4 regions of the Bacillus paramycoides genome follow, and region 1 is predicted to be linked to each of the others. Evidence: riboswitches for the same ligand, from Rfam matches in the RefSeq annotation. Region 1 holds a riboswitch; each other region holds the start of a gene.
What was found. A riboswitch is a leader RNA that binds a small molecule or an ion and turns the genes downstream of it on or off. The one in region 1 is predicted to bind S-adenosylmethionine.
Positions count from the first base shown of each region.

Region 1 (4,218 bases):
AAAACTTCTTCTGTCGTATTTTCAATCGTTCCTTGTGTACCTATCCCTGCATTGTTTACTAAAATATCAATCTCTGATGTACCAACTTTTATTTGTAATTCATTCTTTAACTGTTCTACTAGCTTTTTGACACCATCAATTGAATTGAGTTCAGCTTCAATTAAGAACGCTTTTCCTCCATTAGATTCAATCTCACTAATCGTTTCATCTGCAGCTATTTTATTTCGGCCGTAGTGAATCGCAACTAATGCTCCATCTTTCGCCAATCTCATCGCAATCGCACGGCCAATTCCGCGACTCGCTCCTGTTACTAATGCTACTTTCCCATCAAGGTTCTTCATTTTTTCCATCCTTCCTAAATTCCCTTTTGATAAATCCTATACTTATATTTTCATGCAAAAACCAATCATTTTAAATACAGATTTATAGGTAATTTAGTTAGTTCACTTATGATATTATAGTTATAATTTATGATTCACTTTAGAAAACAAAACAAGGAGGCTACACAATGCAAAACGCAGTAAAACTGGATGAAATCGATCATAAAATTATGAACTTGTTGTATGAAAATGCGAGAATTTCTGTTTCAGAAATAGGCCGAATTATATCCATGACGCAACCGGCTGTAAAGGAACGTATTAATAAACTTGAAGATCAAGGCGTTATAGCGGCTTACCGAACGAAATTTGAGCCTTCCAAAATTAATAAAAACATTCAAGCATTCATCATGTTTAAAACGAGCCAATGCTCTGATTTTATCCAATTTTGTAATGCCGCTCCTGAAGTAACAGATTTATATCGAATTAGTGGGGAGTTTAATTATATGATGAAAGTTATGAGCGATTCGATGGATTCTCTCGCTGCATTTTTAGACTCTTTAATGCAATTTGGCTTGTCATCTCCTTTAATTGTTTTAAAGAGTGAGTTTGAGGAGAAATTATCTTTCTAATAAAGGATACGTATTATCCTCCGCTAACAGTAAAAGCTTTTCCTTTATGAGAAAATCCAACAAAATTAATGATTAGTAACAAAAAAGAACATTGATATTTCAATGTTCTTTTTTATATCTCTACTTATTAATTAGATCTCTATTCGAAAAAAGTACCTTAATCCCCTTACCCCTGATTCCTCTGCGCCTCTCTAAACTCTTCCTTCACCTTCTCTAACAACCCTTCTTCCGTAATTAATCGATACGCCATATTTGCTATTGCTTTTGCGGATGTAATTAATGCTTTATCTCCAAGTTCTGAACGTGCTGCTTCTCTAAATTCATTCGTATGTGCAATTAAATCATCTGGCCCGATTTTAATGTACGGGTGAATGGTCGGTACGACTTGACTTACGTTTCCTGCGTCGGTTGAACCGATGCCAAATCTTTCTTTCCGATTTACGTCTTCACCTTGTAATTCTAGTTCTTCGGCTACGACTTCATTAAATGTTTTTGTTACGAGTAATTCATCGATTTCATTTTGGAATTGATGGATTTTTACTTTCGCACCTGTTGCTAACGCTGCTCCCTGTGCAATGTTTTTTACTTTTTCTGTTACTTCTGCACATCTTTTTCGCGTTGCTGCACGGATGAAGAATCTTGCTGCAGCGTAGTCAGGAATAATGTTAGGTGCTTTTCCGCCCTCAGTAATAATGCCATGAATTTTCACATCTGATGGAAGTTGTTGGCGAAGTGCATTAATGCTGTTATACAGTTGAATGACCGCATCTAATGCGTTAATTCCTTCTTCTGGTGAAGCTGCGGCGTGAGCTGTTTTTCCGTAAAAATGAAAATCAAGTGGATCGACTGCTAGTGAAGGGCTTGTTGTCGCTGTTTTTCCGCTCGGATGAATCATAAGTGCCGCATCAATATCTTTAAATAAACCAGCTTTTACATAACTCGCTTTCGCACTACCGTTTGGCCCTCCTTCTTCAGCTGGTGTTCCAAACACGACAACTTCCCCGCCAATTTCTTCAAGCGTTTCTGATAATGCGATCGCTGCCGCAACGCTAATTGTGCCAATTAAATTGTGACCACACGCATGACCAAGTCCTGGTAAAGCATCATACTCAGCTAAAAATGCGATAACTGGTCCTTGTTTTCCTGAACTTTTTCGCGCGATAAAACCTGTTTCATGTCCAGCTATATTGTGCTGCAACTGAAATCCTGCACTCCCTAGCAATAAACTCAACGTTCTTGATGCATAAAACTCTTGGTTACCAATCTCCGGATTCGCATGAATATCGTGACTTGTTTCTATGTACTTTTCCTTATTTCTTTCAATACTCTCTTCAATTGTTTTTCTTTGTGACGTTACTCCTGTCGCTCCCATTTTTCTTCCCCCTTATATTTTCACGTAAAAAAGCCTCTTTCTAAAAGATAGAAAGAGGCTTCTGCATATACAGTCAAAATGAGCTTCTTTCTTATCTTTCAAGTTACCTTGCTGGAATTGGCACAGTATTCATAACGAATCCGCTGCCGAGGTATCATAGGGCCAGTCCCTCCACCTCTCGCGATAAGAATTTTCATAAAATTATATTAAATTATATTCATTCTAAGTTCATTCCGATTAAAAGTCAAGGCATTCCTATCCGAATTTACCGAATATCTAAAAATCCTTTTAAAACACCAATTGTTTCTGGTGCTTGCAGTCTTGCACATACGTACGGAAATTCCGTACTACCTTCAAACATCATTTGAGATGTGAGCGGTGCCCCTGCCCAAAAGATTTCATCATCAATTACGATAAACGGGAATGCTTTATTTTGTCTTTGTAACTTTACATTTTTTAATGGAACTGGTCCATCACTATACACTGTTATTTGCACATTTGAACGCATTAACGCTTGCCATACTCGCTTATCCACTTGTTTTGTACTTGGAAGTGAAATAATAATTTTTCGTTTTGCCGCTAAAATATCTTTCAATAACCCTTTTGGCTCTTCAAGATTCATTTCCATAAACCAGCGTAAACGTTTCGAAATTTTTCGTTCCCACAATTGTCGTGATGTCGTGCGGTCATACACATCTCCGTGACGTTCTATATGAGCTGTTAATTGTGATAACGCTTGTTTTCTCGAAAGGTTTTTACGCATATAATGACAATCTGATAATTGAATGAACTTCCCTCTCGCCCTTGTCACTGCAACATTGACGAGGCGATGGTTTTTATGGTCAAAGAATAACACGCCAGGTCGTTCTTGCGGATAACTATCCACTGTATCAAAAATCATCATATCTCTTTCAGAACCTTGAAACTTATGAACCGTCGCCGCTAAAACAGGTATGTTTTGATATTTCGTTCTCTGCAACATTTCTCTAATGCACGTTGATAAAAAGCGGGATTGCGCTCTGTAAGGTGTAACAACACCGATTGATTGAACACCATCTAACAATCCGATTAACATCATTTGCATCGCTACTAAACCAGACATAATGTTAAAACGAGAACCTGAAGCAGCGTCCTTTAACGAAAAGGCACCCATTAGACTCGTATCAAATAAAACGCTCGCCTCATTTGCGAACGGTTGTAGTTGCGCAAGTTCTTTACGTTCTGAAACAGACGGATGATCATATACTCTATTTTTATAAATAAATGAGTTTGTAAACTTCGAAATATCTGCATGCATACGTCTTTGTTCTTGCAACATAAAGAGGTTCGGATGTGCTTCTGATTTATTAACAGACTCAACAATCCCCGCATGGTAAAACATATCTTCCCCAAGCCATTTTCGAACGAGTTCATGGTTTGCCATCGCAATTGGAGGTAACTGTAAAAAGTCACCACAAACGACGATGCGTTTTCCAAGTGAAGCAGCTAACGCAATTTGCGGAACATATGCCATACTCACTTCATCTACGACAACTAAATCAAACGTACGCTCATAAATAAGTGAATCAATCGCACATTTCGATAAAGTCGCACCGATTACTTTCGCATTTTCAATATATTCTTTTTCTACTTCTTTAATTTTCGCTTTTTGCTTTCGAAGATCACTTTCAATCTCTTGTATACGCTTCTTATCAGCAGAAGTCGCTTTATATGATAAAATCTTTTCACGAAGATCTTGGCGTGTTTCTTCTAAATAGAGTCTTTCTTCTCCCCAAGACCCGTTCGTCGTTTCAACTAGCTTCGACGCAAGTAACGTTTCATGATTTCGTATATGATCATGCTGGCTATAACCGTAACGAACAATTTCACCAGGCGTCCATTTCTTTTTATTTTCAAT
Region 1 is NZ_CP152427.1:3,039,417-3,043,634, forward strand. Features, by position in the region: gene AAG068_RS15710 (SDR family oxidoreductase) at 1-341, opposite strand, end outside; gene AAG068_RS15715 (Lrp/AsnC family transcriptional regulator) at 509-949, shown strand; gene AAG068_RS15720 (M20 family metallopeptidase) at 1,116-2,321, opposite strand; SAM riboswitch class I at 2,410-2,511, opposite strand; gene AAG068_RS15725 (AAA domain-containing protein) at 2,587-4,218, opposite strand, start outside.

Region 2 (4,218 bases), 2.4 Mb from region 1:
CATGGATTCCCCATCCGTTGCTTTTGCAACATCCATTGTTGGAATTTCTGAAGCGAATGATAAGTTAATTGCCTGTTTATCATTTGCTTTATCATTTGCTTTCGCTCCGCTTGCATGATCTTTATTTCCCCCGCAAGCAGTTAGTAATAGACTTGCCCCTAAAACAGATGCAACAACAGGTACAACTTTTTTCTTCATTGTTCGTTCCTCCCTAAATGTGTTGTTCGTAACATCGTAATGTCCACGTTTTGAAGTGTAGCTATAGAAGAAGAGAAAACCTATTATAGATATGTGTATGTAGGTAATTAGGTGTTCCATATGTATATACATGTTGAACTATAATCTATCGTTATATGTTTCAACGTAGTAGACGTTATATTTTGATGGTGAAATATTTCGTTTCTTTGATTATTTAGAATATTAAAACTGGAAAGAACTATATGTCAATAATAAAAATTGATTGTTAATTTCTTAGAATAATATATTAAAAAAGCAGATTTCCTCGTATTAGGGAATCTGCTTTTAATATGTTTTGCTAAAAAAACAATTGGTGTGGGCTAATAATCAGTGGGGGATGAAGAAAAACCCACTGATTAAAGTTTCGCTTTATTTTTCAATTTTGGCCCATTTGAAGTTTAATTGACCTGCAAAGTCTACTTGCACAATTCCTTTCACATAAGAACGTTCTAAATAAGATTCGCCTTTTTGGTAAAGAGGAGCGATAACAGAGTCTTTAAATAATATTTTCTCGGATGCTAGTAATGCTTCCCAGCGAGCTTTTTCATCACCGGCTAAAGTTGTTTTCACTTTTGCTATTGTTTCATCGAACTCCTTATTAGAGTAATGATCTAAGTTGTAAGGGTTATTCGTTGTAAATAGCTCAAGGAATGTAATTGGATCAGCAAAGTCAGGGCTCCAGCCGTCAATTCCAATTTCGTAGTCACCTTTTAATAAAAGTGAAACTTGTTGTTTACGTGGTTGCGGCTTTATATTTACTGTTAATCCATCTAAATTCTTTTCTAGTTGTCCTTTTAAGAACTCACCAGTTTTCTTATCAAGGTCAGCATCACTTGTTAATAATTCTAATGTTATCTTTTCAGAACCAAGCTCTTGTTTAGCTTTTTTCCATAATTCTTGAGCAGATTTTGTATCAACCTTTGTTAAATCGCCGTTTGCGGCACGGAAGTCTGTTCCGTCAGGTCCTTTTGCAAAGTTTTTCGGCACGAGACTAGAGGTTGGTGTAGAGCCGTCATTTAATAACGTATTTACAAAGGATTTTCGATCAATTGTTTGATCGATTGCTTGGCGTGCAGAAACGTTTTGAAGTACTTTGTTTTGTTGATTCATACGTAGAAACTGTACCCCTACGTTTGGCCGTCCTTTAAAGTTAGCATCCTTTTTATATTTATCAACGAAGTCAGATGTTAGTTTGATACGATCTAATTGTTTTGACTCGAATAAATTTACTTCTGTAGATTTTTCTTTTACGACGTTAAAATTGATTTCTTCCAGTTTGACAGTATCTTTATCCCAATAGGTAGGGTTTTTCTTAAATTTAAAGCTTTGCTCATGCTTCCAATCGCTTAGTGTAAAAGCTCCGTTGTACAAAATTGTATTGTCTTCTAACGCATACTTATCACCTTGTGCTTTAAAGAATTCCTCGTTAATTGGTAGAAATGTTGGGAACGCTGTTAAGCTTATAAAGTACGGAACAGGACGTTCCAATTCTACCTCAAACGTATGGTCATCAATTGCTTTTACACCAAGTTGATCGGCTGGAAGTTCTTTGTTGTTAATTTTTGTTGCGTTTTTAATATCAAAGAATAGAAATGCATATTCAGAGGCTGTTGCTGGATCAACAGCTCTTTGCCAAGCGAAGACAAAGTCTTTCGCTGTGACAGGAGTGCCGTTTGACCATTTTGAATCTCGTAGGTGGAATGTGTATTTCGTTTTATCGCCACTTACTTCATAAGATTTTGCAACGCCAGGGACAGGTTTGTTACCTTCACCAAGATTATACAAACCTTCAAATACGTTTCTCATTACTTGACCAGAATCAGTATCTGTAGCACGAGCTGTATCCATTGTTCGTATTTCAGTAGGTGAAGATAAGTTTAAAACCTGTTTACTAGGCGCCTCGTCTTTTGCATTTGCTCCGCTTGCTTCGTTTTTATAACTACCGCAACCAGTTAATAAAATACTTACTCCTACAACTGATGCAATACCGGGTACAAACTTCTTTTTCATTTGATTTTCCTCCTAAATAATTAAGTTTGGATGATGATGAGGGAAATGAAAAATAAAAAATCCCTCTTTTCATATTGAGAAAGAGGGATTTTTACGTACAAGTTATGCACCCGTATATAAACGAAGTCCCTCATTCTATCTTTCAAGCACAATGCTTGCAGGAAGTGGCACAGTATTCAAAATGAACCTGTTGCCGAGGTTTCAAAGGGCCAGTCCCTCCACCTCTCTTGATACAATGAGTAAACGAATAAATTTTATTAATTTTGTGTTTCTTTGATAATTCAAAATCTTACACCTTGGATGATGAAGTGTCAACCAATTGGAATATAGTTTAAATTTTCAGTTTTATTTAACGAGAAAAACCACTGCATATGGCAGTGGTTTTTCTACTAGAAGTTAAAGTTATCTGGATCTGGACCAACGCGACGATCTTCATTTAGAGCTTGAATTGCTTTCATGTCATCAGCACTTAATTCAAAATCGAATATATTTGCATTTTCAATAATGCGATGTTCTTTAATAGATTTAGGGATTGTTACAACTTCATTTTGTAAATCCCAGCGTAAAATAATTTGTGCAGTTGATTTATTATATTTTGTCGCAATGTCTTGTAATGTGGAGTTATCCAGTAGTTGTCCCTGCATTAATGGTGACCAAGCTTCAAGCTGGATGTTATGTTCTTTACAGAAAGCGTGCAATTCTTCTTGTGCTAAACGTGGGTGGTATTCCACTTGATTGACCATTGGCTTAATTTCAGCGATTTCAAATACGTCTTGTAAGTGGTGAATGTGGAAATTACTCACACCGATAGCACGAACACGGCCATCTTTATAAAGTTTTTCTAACGCTTTCCATGATTCAGTATATTTCCCTTTTACAGGCCAATGTACTAAATATAAATCTAAATATTCTAGACCTAATTTTTCTAATGTAGTTTCAAATGCTTGAAGTGTTGTTTCATATCCTTGATCGCTATTCCATACTTTTGATGTAATAAATAATTCTTCACGTGAAACACCTGCTTCACGGATCGCTTGTCCAACGCCTTCTTCGTTTTGATAGATTGCTGCAGTATCGATGCTGCGGTAGCCATTTTTAATTGCTGATTTTACAGACTCAATTACTTCTGAACCATCTTCTACTTTAAAAACACCTAAACCGAACCAAGGCATTTTTACACCGTTATGTAATGTAGTATAGTCTTTTAAACTTGTTAAACTCATATTATTTCCCCCTAGCTTTTTTGTTTGTTGCTTCTACTGCTTTTTGAACCGCCTCTGAAAAATTATATTCATATAAAGCTTTGAGACCTTCAGCTGTGGAACCACCTGGCGTTGTTACTTGTTCGCGGAGGTTAGCCGGATCTTGCGTTTGTTCAAGCATAGAAGCAGATCCAGAAATCATTTGAATGACAAGGTGTTTTGCGGTTGCTTCATCGACGCCATAACTTTTTGTTGCTTCAATTAAGCATTCAGCAAAGTAATAAAGGAAAGCTGGTGCACTTCCAGTAACTGCAGTAAGCTGATGAACTTCTTCTTCAGTGCAAAGTTGCGAAGTACCAATGCCTCCTAAAAGCAGTTGCAGGGTTTCTTGATGCATCTCGTTTACTGATCGTCCCATTGTATATAAGGAGATAGACTTTCCAATTTCAGCAGCTGTATTTGGCATAATCCAAGCGACAGGTGTTCCCTCGGGAAGTCTTTCTTTTAAATAAGATGGACCAATGCCAGCAGCTACCGTTACGACAAGTTGATTCGATAGTAACGGAGATAATTCTGCTAATAATTCTTCATGTGCAGAAGGTGGCATTGCTAAAACAATCGTATCAACAGATGTAACATGCTGCTTCCAATCTGTTGTGATAGACACATTATATCGTCCTTGTAATTGTTCTAGCTTTTCTACGTTGCTGCGGTTAGAAACGATAATTTTTTCGATGTATTCTTTGCTTGTTTTAAGTAATCCGGAAAA
Region 2 is NZ_CP152427.1:194,535-198,752, forward strand. Features, by position in the region: gene AAG068_RS01115 (peptide ABC transporter substrate-binding protein) at 1-198, opposite strand, end outside; gene AAG068_RS01120 (peptide ABC transporter substrate-binding protein) at 607-2,247, opposite strand; SAM riboswitch class I at 2,380-2,484, opposite strand; gene AAG068_RS01125 (aldo/keto reductase) at 2,637-3,470, opposite strand; gene proC (pyrroline-5-carboxylate reductase) at 3,472-4,218, opposite strand, start outside.
Region 2: linked by a shared signal. The riboswitch ahead of AAG068_RS01120 (peptide ABC transporter substrate-binding protein) and the one ahead of AAG068_RS15720 (M20 family metallopeptidase) in region 1 are both predicted to bind S-adenosylmethionine.

Region 3 (4,218 bases), 2.6 Mb from region 1:
TAATTTTTTGATGCCATATGTAAGTAATGATATATCGTTGCTTTTGGGTCAAAATCCTTTTCACTCATTTGTTGAAGTTGTTCTGGAAAATTAGAGCTTTTCGAATAAAAAATTGGTGATCGAATCCACTCGAGTAAAGCTGGATTTGACTTTGCGAATAGCTGTAATGCCTTTTTAATATCCCATCCGCTTATATCTAAATCATCACTAATCGGGTATTCAATTACATCTCGTTTATCATGAATTGATAAATACCATTCTACCGGATGTATATAAACGAATCTAACATCATAATCACTGTCTTTCGATGGAAATCCCCAAGCACGACTCCCTGATTCTACTGCAAATAAAATTTTCACATCATTCTCTTTTTCAATTCTGTCTAACTCTAACTTAATTTTTTCTCTCATTTCATACCCTCTCCATTTTTTGATTATTTCCTTGGAAATTCGACAAATATACTACTAAGTTTACTCCATACTAAAATAGCTGTCAGAAAATTCCCGACAGCTTGTCAAAACCTCTTATTTTTACTTGTTCTTTTCTGTTACACTAACCGCAATTCGTTCAAACTCTTTTTGAATCTCCTCTTTATATACATCTACTTTTGAAAAATCCATAGCAGCAATATAAATTCGTTCCAATTTATCACGAACTGATTTTGCCTTTGCTAAGAAAGACATCGCTTCATTCATTTTTGCTTTATATTGAATCGACACATCACGAATTTCTGTCGCATATTTTTCATCTGTCCCTGGTGTCACGATCAAGGCATACATATCTATAATTTCATCACCTTCGCGGCTCGGAAAATACTCATGTGGCGCAGTGCTATCAAAAATTGCAAATCCTAATTCTCTTACGATCACCATATCAAGACTCTTTGGATCAAATCCACAATGATATACTTCAACTTCAAATCCTTTTTCTTCTGCTGCCTTAGCTAATTTTTTGAGCATTGTTGATTTTCCAGAGCCAGGGCGTCCTTTTATAAAATAACGATGTGATAATCCCTCTGTTAAATTAGGAACAAAATCAACTGCACCTTTCGGTGTAGCTGCCCCTAAAAAGCGATGTTTCACAAGCGATTGTTTCCCAACTTTATCTGTAAATAATTTCTGAATGAGCTGATCTGTTAGTTCATTTGCTTTATCAAAATTAATATTATCAATATATATTTTCTCCCACTCATCATGTATAACTAATGCCTCGTTAAAACGAGCGTAAGCAGCTTGAAAAGCTTTGCTTGCTTCTGAAACAAATCTTTCAATTTCCACCTTCTGCTTTCTTAATTTATCTGAATCCCAAGCAACACCTAAATTGATATACTCCTCGACAACTCCTGGCATTTTCGGCTCAATAACATGCGGTGATGTTCCATCAACAATTCCTACTTTTAACTTCGGGATAATGACACCATCAACCGATTTATTATCAGAAGAACAGTGTAAAAATTCAATATCATATCCCTTTTCAACCCATTCACGACCTATTGCCTTAATTAAAGAAGATTTTCCCGTTCCAGGTCCACCCTTTAAAATAAATAATCTGTTTAGTCCTTTTAAATTCTCTTCGTATAAATTATGAAATCCTCTAGCTGTATTTCCACCAGCATAATAATTCAATACATTCCCTGTCACTGCACTCACTCCTTCGCAGCATTCTATTTACATAAGCTACAATATGCGAGCAACTTTATTTAGGTGAATACCTATTTTGTGTTGCGCAGAAAAAGGAAATGAATTACAATTTTGTTATCACGAAAATTCCGAACTTTAAATTGAATATACCTTTATCAAGAGAGGCAGAGGGACCGGCCCTTTGAAGCCCAGCAACCTCAGTTTATACAAACTGAATAGGTGCTAATTCCTGCAAAATGCATTGCATTTTGAAAGATAAAACGTAACTATTGTGTGCAAAACTCATCTTTCTTGACTATGAAAGGTGAGTTTTTTATATTTCAAAACATATATTGGGGGTATTTAAAGTGAAAGTAATTGACCTATCGCAAACATTTGAAAACAATATGTCTCAATTTCCTGGAACACCAAAAATCAATTTAGAAGCCATTACAAGTGTTGAAGAGACAGGCTATCAAGTTACAGATTTTCATTCTGTCGTTCATGTTGGTACGCATTGTGATGCTCCTGCTCATTTCATTTCAGGCGCAACGACTATTGATCAATTGCCCCTAGATCAATTTGTAGGTGAAGCTGTTCTTATCGATGTAACTCATGTACAAGAACGAAAACTACCTAAAGAAGTATTACACAACGCTGACATAAAAGAAGGTGATATTGTCATTTTCCATTCCAATCTATCTACTAAATGGAATACAGAAGCATATGAGAAAGAAGCTTTTTATCTTTCTGAAGAATTAGCTGAAGAACTCGTTCAATTAAAAGTAAAATCTGTCGGTTTAGATTTCATCTCTCCTGATGAGGTAACGACAGAAACATCGCCAATTCATCACATACTACTTGGGAATAATATTTATTTAATCGAAAACTTAACAAACTTAGATGCCATTCACACGAAACGTTTCTTTTTCTCAGCAGCACCTTTAAAAATTAAAAATAGCGACGGTGCTTTCGCAAGAGCATTCGCTGTAATTTTTTAAACAAACTATACAAAAAAGCAAAGATCATCATTGACCTTTGCTTCTATTTTTTTTATTTAAACTAAGAAAGAATTGCTCAACACGAGGACGTAACCAAGCTAAATAATCTTTCTCTTTCTTCTTTGTACAAGCTATTTCTTCCCCATCTACCATTCCGACAAGCTCTAGCTCTAACAGTTGCCTCGTAAATGCTAACATATTTATTTCTTCGTCGGGATACTCTTCTTTTAATTTCTCCTCAATTTCCCCTAATAAAAAACCGTCACGCATCATTGCCAATGCATCAATCCAAAGTGGCGGCATTTCATATTTTTCTCCTGTAATTGTATCTTTTACAATATAATTCTTTTGCTCTTTTCGAAATTGAATCGTGTGTAAGCATACAGTCGAATTTAATGTTAATTCCATCATACCACCTCTTTCATAATATCTGCATAGAAAAAAGGATGCGCGTGCACCCCTTCTTTTTCTAACACTACCGAACCGTTACATGAATAACAAATCTCATGTCGATATTTTCCTCCATTATAAACGAAGTATTTTATAAAAAAAACCCTTCTTGAAACATTTTATAAAATGTTTATATTTACACAACAAGAACACTTTTCTGAAAAATATTTTCTTCTAGCACATTATACTGTCGGTAAAGAAATTTCCACTTTCGTTCCTACTCCCATCTACTTGCAATTGAAATTTCACTCTATATTGTGCTGCATAACTTTCCACAAGCTGTACAACATATAAAAGGAGTTCCCGTATATTACATCATTCATAATTCCCGTTATTTCTTTCACTTTCTTATAACATAATATCTTATCGGCAGGACTTCTTTCTTTTTGTATTTGTGTAAATCCTTTTAAAGCTCCTCTTTCCTCATATATCTAGCATTTAAAGTTGTTCATATAAAGTGAAACTTTAATCAGGGGGGTTTTTGTCCATCCCCCACTGATTATTAGCCCTCACCAATCGGGCTTTTACGGGCAGTTCCTCCATCTAACTTCTTCGCTTCCGCTGAATTTTGAAGTGGCGGTCTTACTGCCCGGCAAATAGCGGGATAAACATGAACTTGCTTTCGGGGCAATATGTAACCTTATAACGCTAAAAGGAAGGAGATTTCCCCTTCCTTTTCATCACAACTTATATCCACCTTACCCGATCATGCAGCAATCCATCCGTAAAGTCATTTCCACCAACTACAAAATCATTCATATATAAATTCAAATATTCTCCATACTTACTTTCTGTATTTAATAATAATTCCTCTACATAATAAGCACCTTGTTTAAAGTTATCGAACAGCAAACTACACAAGCCAGCATAAATTCCGCATCCTACTTGGAAGTAAGTTGCATTCGTTTTATATTTATGAAAAACTTGACTGCTATTCATTACGTTATACATATATGTCTCGCTATTTTCATAAACGAGTAATACACCGACTAGATCCTCGCCAGCAATCTCTTCTTCGGCTGGATTAAATACTTTACGATTCCAGTTCCATAAATCTTCTACCTTATCTAAATTTTGCCTAATTATATTTGTTGTATACTCATTAATTCGGTAAAGAAACCCAACTTCCATGTTAAAGTTTTTCCCTA
Region 3 is NZ_CP152427.1:397,153-401,370, reverse strand. Features, by position in the region: gene AAG068_RS02145 (nucleotidyltransferase domain-containing protein) at 1-410, opposite strand, end outside; gene AAG068_RS02140 (PRK06851 family protein) at 531-1,640, opposite strand; SAM riboswitch class I at 1,790-1,902, shown strand; gene AAG068_RS02135 (cyclase family protein) at 1,988-2,620, shown strand; gene AAG068_RS02130 (hypothetical protein) at 2,648-3,028, opposite strand; partial or broken gene AAG068_RS02125 (ATP-binding protein) at 3,290-3,483, opposite strand; gene AAG068_RS02120 (hypothetical protein) at 3,573-3,701, opposite strand; gene AAG068_RS02115 (S-adenosylmethionine decarboxylase related protein) at 3,758-4,218, opposite strand, start outside.
Region 3: linked by a shared signal. The riboswitch ahead of AAG068_RS02135 (cyclase family protein) and the one ahead of AAG068_RS15720 (M20 family metallopeptidase) in region 1 are both predicted to bind S-adenosylmethionine.

Region 4 (4,218 bases), 1.6 Mb from region 1:
CAAGTTCACCGCTTAATGCTGCTTGAATCATTGCACGAGTGTAACCTAAGTTCATACGTTTACCAACGCCGTATTCGCCACCAGTCCAGCCAGTGTTTACTAAGAATACTTTCGCATCGTGCTTCTCGATTTTTTCACCAAGCATTTCAGCATAGCGAGATGCTTCAAGTGGTAAGAATGGTGAACCGAAGCAAGTTGAGAATGTTGCTTGCGGAGATGTAACGCCGCGCTCTGTTCCTGCTAGTTTACTAGTGTAACCACTTAAGAAATGGTACATAGCTTGTTCTTTTGATAACTTACTGATTGGAGGCAATACGCCAGATGCATCAGCAGTTAAGAAAATGATTGTATTTGGGTGTCCAGCAACACTTGGCAGTACGATATTGTCGATCGCATGCATAGGGTATGCAGCACGAGTATTTTCTGTTAAAGTAGTATCGTTGTAGTCTGCGATACGCGTTTGGTTATTAATGATAACGTTTTCTAAAACAGATCCAAATTTGATTGCATCGAAAATTTGTGGTTCTTTCTCGTGAGAAAGGTTTACACATTTTGCATAGCAACCGCCTTCAATATTGAATACACCGTTATCAGACCAACCATGCTCATCATCACCGATTAATTTACGGTTTGGATCAGCAGATAATGTTGTTTTACCTGTTCCAGATAAACCGAAGAATAGTGCTACGTCGCCTTCTTCACCTACGTTTGCAGAGCAATGCATAGAAAGAATATCTTGTTCAGGTAATAAGAAGTTCATAATAGAGAAGATTGATTTCTTCATTTCTCCAGCGTATTCTGTACCACCAATTAGTACGATACGTTTTTCGAATGAAACCATAATGAATGCTTCAGAGTTTGTACCGTCAACAGCTGGATCAGCCTTGAAGTTCGGCGCAGAAACAATTGTGAACTCTGATTCATGAGTTGTTAATTCTTCTTCAGTTGGACGAATGAATAATTGATGTACAAATAGATTGTGCCATGCATATTCATTAATAACTTGAATTGGTAGGCGATAATTGCGGTCAGCGCCTGCAAATCCTTTGAAGACGAATAACTCTTCTTTCTCTTTTAAGTATTCTAAAACTTTTGTATATAATTTATTAAAATGTTCTTCAGAAATCGGTTGATTCACTGCTCCCCAAGCAATTTTGTCAGCAACCGATGCTTCTTTCACAATAAATTTATCTTTAGGAGAACGTCCTGTATATTTTCCTGTTGAAGCAGAAACGGCACCAGTAGAAGTTAATTTCCCTTCATTTCGCATTAATACTTTTTCCACTAATTGCGGAACACTTAGTTGAATCTGTGCATTGCTTCCGTTCAATAATTCGTGTAAACCAATTTGGACATTCACAGTACTCATATTTATATACCATCCTTTTCATTTAATGAAATATTTCTCGTAATCCCCAACAAGAGTATAACACAATTATATAAATAATGTATACTATTTATTTCTTTTTGTTTGTGTGAATACATTATTTCCTTATTAATATTTCATTTTAGGCGTATTGAGAAAAACTTTCAGGAAAATGTGAATATTAATTGACAAATGAATAGCATTTCTTTAGTATAGGTTGGGACGGATACTCTCTTATCCCGAGCTGGCGGAGGGACAGGCCCGATGAAGCCCAGCAACCTCACTTGTAGTGGTAAATACAGGTGAATAGGTGCTAAAACCTGTGCGAGGCTACAGGTCTCGAACGATAAGAGCGAAGGGCAAAAAGCAGTATGCAAGTAGCAAATTAAACCTTTCCTCTATATAAAGTAGGAAAGGTTTTTCTGTATGCTTGTGTGGGAGAATAAATGTATGTCGCAATCTGTGGCAAATTAAGGATGAGTTCCGTACAATATATACAATTACTGTAGGGAGGTTTACCACATGACAAAAAAACGTCATCTGTTCACATCTGAGTCTGTAACTGAAGGACATCCAGATAAAATTTGTGACCAAATTTCTGATTCAATTTTAGATGCGATCTTATCAAAGGACGCAAATGCACGTGTAGCTTGTGAAACAACTGTAACAACTGGTTTAGTATTGGTAGCGGGGGAAATTACGACTTCTACTTACGTAGACATTCCAAAAATCGTTCGTGAAACAATTCAAGGTATTGGTTACACACGCGCAAAATACGGATTCGATGCAGAAACTTGTGCAGTTTTAACATCTATCGATGAGCAATCTGCTGACATCGCTATGGGTGTTGACCAAGCGCTAGAAGCACGCGAAGGTCAAATGACTGACGCTGAGATTGAGGCAATTGGTGCAGGAGACCAAGGTTTAATGTTTGGTTTCGCATGTAATGAAACACAAGAGTTAATGCCACTTCCAATCTCGCTTGCTCACAAATTAGCTCGCCGTTTAACTGAAGTACGTAAAAATGATACATTATCATACCTACGTCCAGATGGAAAAACGCAAGTTACAGTTGAGTATGATGAAAATGGTAAACCAGTACGTGTTGATACTATCGTAATTTCTACACAACATCACCCAGATGTTACATGGGAAGAAATCGATCGCGACTTAAAAGAGCACGTAATTAAAGCTGTAGTACCAGCAGAATTAATCGATGGAGAAACGAAATTCTTCATTAACCCAACTGGTCGCTTCGTAATTGGTGGACCACAAGGTGATGCTGGTTTAACAGGACGTAAAATCATCGTTGATACTTACGGTGGATACGCTCGCCACGGTGGCGGTGCATTCTCTGGTAAAGATGCAACGAAAGTTGACCGTTCTGCAGCATATGCAGCTCGTTATGTTGCGAAAAACATCGTAGCAGCTGGTCTTGCTGAGAAAGCAGAAGTACAACTTGCATACGCAATTGGTGTAGCGCAACCAGTATCAATTTCAGTTGATACATTCAGCACTGGTAAAGTATCTGAAGACGTACTAGTAGAACTAGTTCGTAACAACTTCGATCTTCGCCCAGCTGGTATTATTAAAATGCTAGACTTACGTCGCCCAATTTACAAACAAACAGCAGCTTACGGCCACTTCGGACGTACTGATGTAGATCTAACATGGGAACGTACAGACAAAGCTGCAGCTTTAAAAGAGCAAGCTGGTCTATAATATATGAAAAAAAGCTTTGCGCTCACGGCGCAAAGCTTTTTTTATTACGTTTTATTTACGACTTGGATGCACGAACCACAATAAACTTCTCCATCTAGCTCAATGTACTTTTTCATATTTGTCATACCACTTGCCGGAAATGGCATATGAATCCACGCTTTTTCATATGTTTGTATTTCTTTCCCGCATGATTTACAAAGGATTGGTTTCCTCTTGAACATATGTAATTATCCTTTCATTTGACGTACTTTGCCTGCGCAAAAGGCACTGCTTAGTAAAAATAGTGTTGCGAATATAATGCTTACGAATGTAGCGTATGGAATTGCACCTTTTAGAGAAAAGCCGACAGTAATGGAAGCGACGAATAAGAGGATGAATGTTGTTGTTAGTTTTTTATAAAGTTCCATAGTGAGTGAACCTCCAAATTATTTTGTAATTTAAAATGAAATCTACTATGTGGAAAATATAAGAGAATTTAAAGAATAGCTAATGATGTGTAGTCTAGGAGTATAAGAAAATATATTTTCCTTTTTGTGGTTGTATATACTTATATTGTATCATGGTGTATTAACGGCTTCATACATAATTGTGTAAAGGTAGGTATGATAAAATGAAGAAAAGACTTTAGGAAAGGGAAGATATAAAATGAGCGTAATCGAACATAAAAAACAAGCACCGAAAGAAGTGCGTTGCAAAATCGTAACAATCTCCGATACACGTACAGAAGAGACGGACAAGAGTGGACAACTATTACATGAATTATTAAAAGAAGCAGGGCATACAGTGACCTCTTATGAAATTGTAAAAGATGATAAAGAAAGTATTCAGCAAGCGGTGTTAGCTGGTTATCATCGGGAAGATGTTGATGTCGTGTTAACAAATGGCGGTACTGGTATTACGAAACGTGATGTGACGATTGAAGCGGTATCAGCGTTATTAGATAAAGAAATTGTCGGGTTTGGTGAGTTGTTCCGCATGATTAGTTATTTGGAGGATATCGGAAGCAGCGCGATGTTAAGTAGAGCAATTGGCGGTACAATTGGGCGCAAAGTTGTCTTTTCCATGCCAGGGTCTAGCGGAGCGGTTCGTCTTGCGATGAATAAATTAATTTTACCGGAATTAGGTCATAT
Region 4 is NZ_CP152427.1:4,595,096-4,599,313, reverse strand. Features, by position in the region: gene pckA (phosphoenolpyruvate carboxykinase (ATP)) at 1-1,369, opposite strand, end outside; SAM riboswitch class I at 1,598-1,719, shown strand; gene metK (methionine adenosyltransferase) at 1,889-3,088, shown strand; gene AAG068_RS23850 (hypothetical protein) at 3,133-3,309, opposite strand; gene AAG068_RS23845 (hypothetical protein) at 3,316-3,495, opposite strand; gene AAG068_RS23840 (MogA/MoaB family molybdenum cofactor biosynthesis protein) at 3,734-4,218, shown strand, end outside.
Region 4: linked by a shared signal. The riboswitch ahead of metK (methionine adenosyltransferase) and the one ahead of AAG068_RS15720 (M20 family metallopeptidase) in region 1 are both predicted to bind S-adenosylmethionine.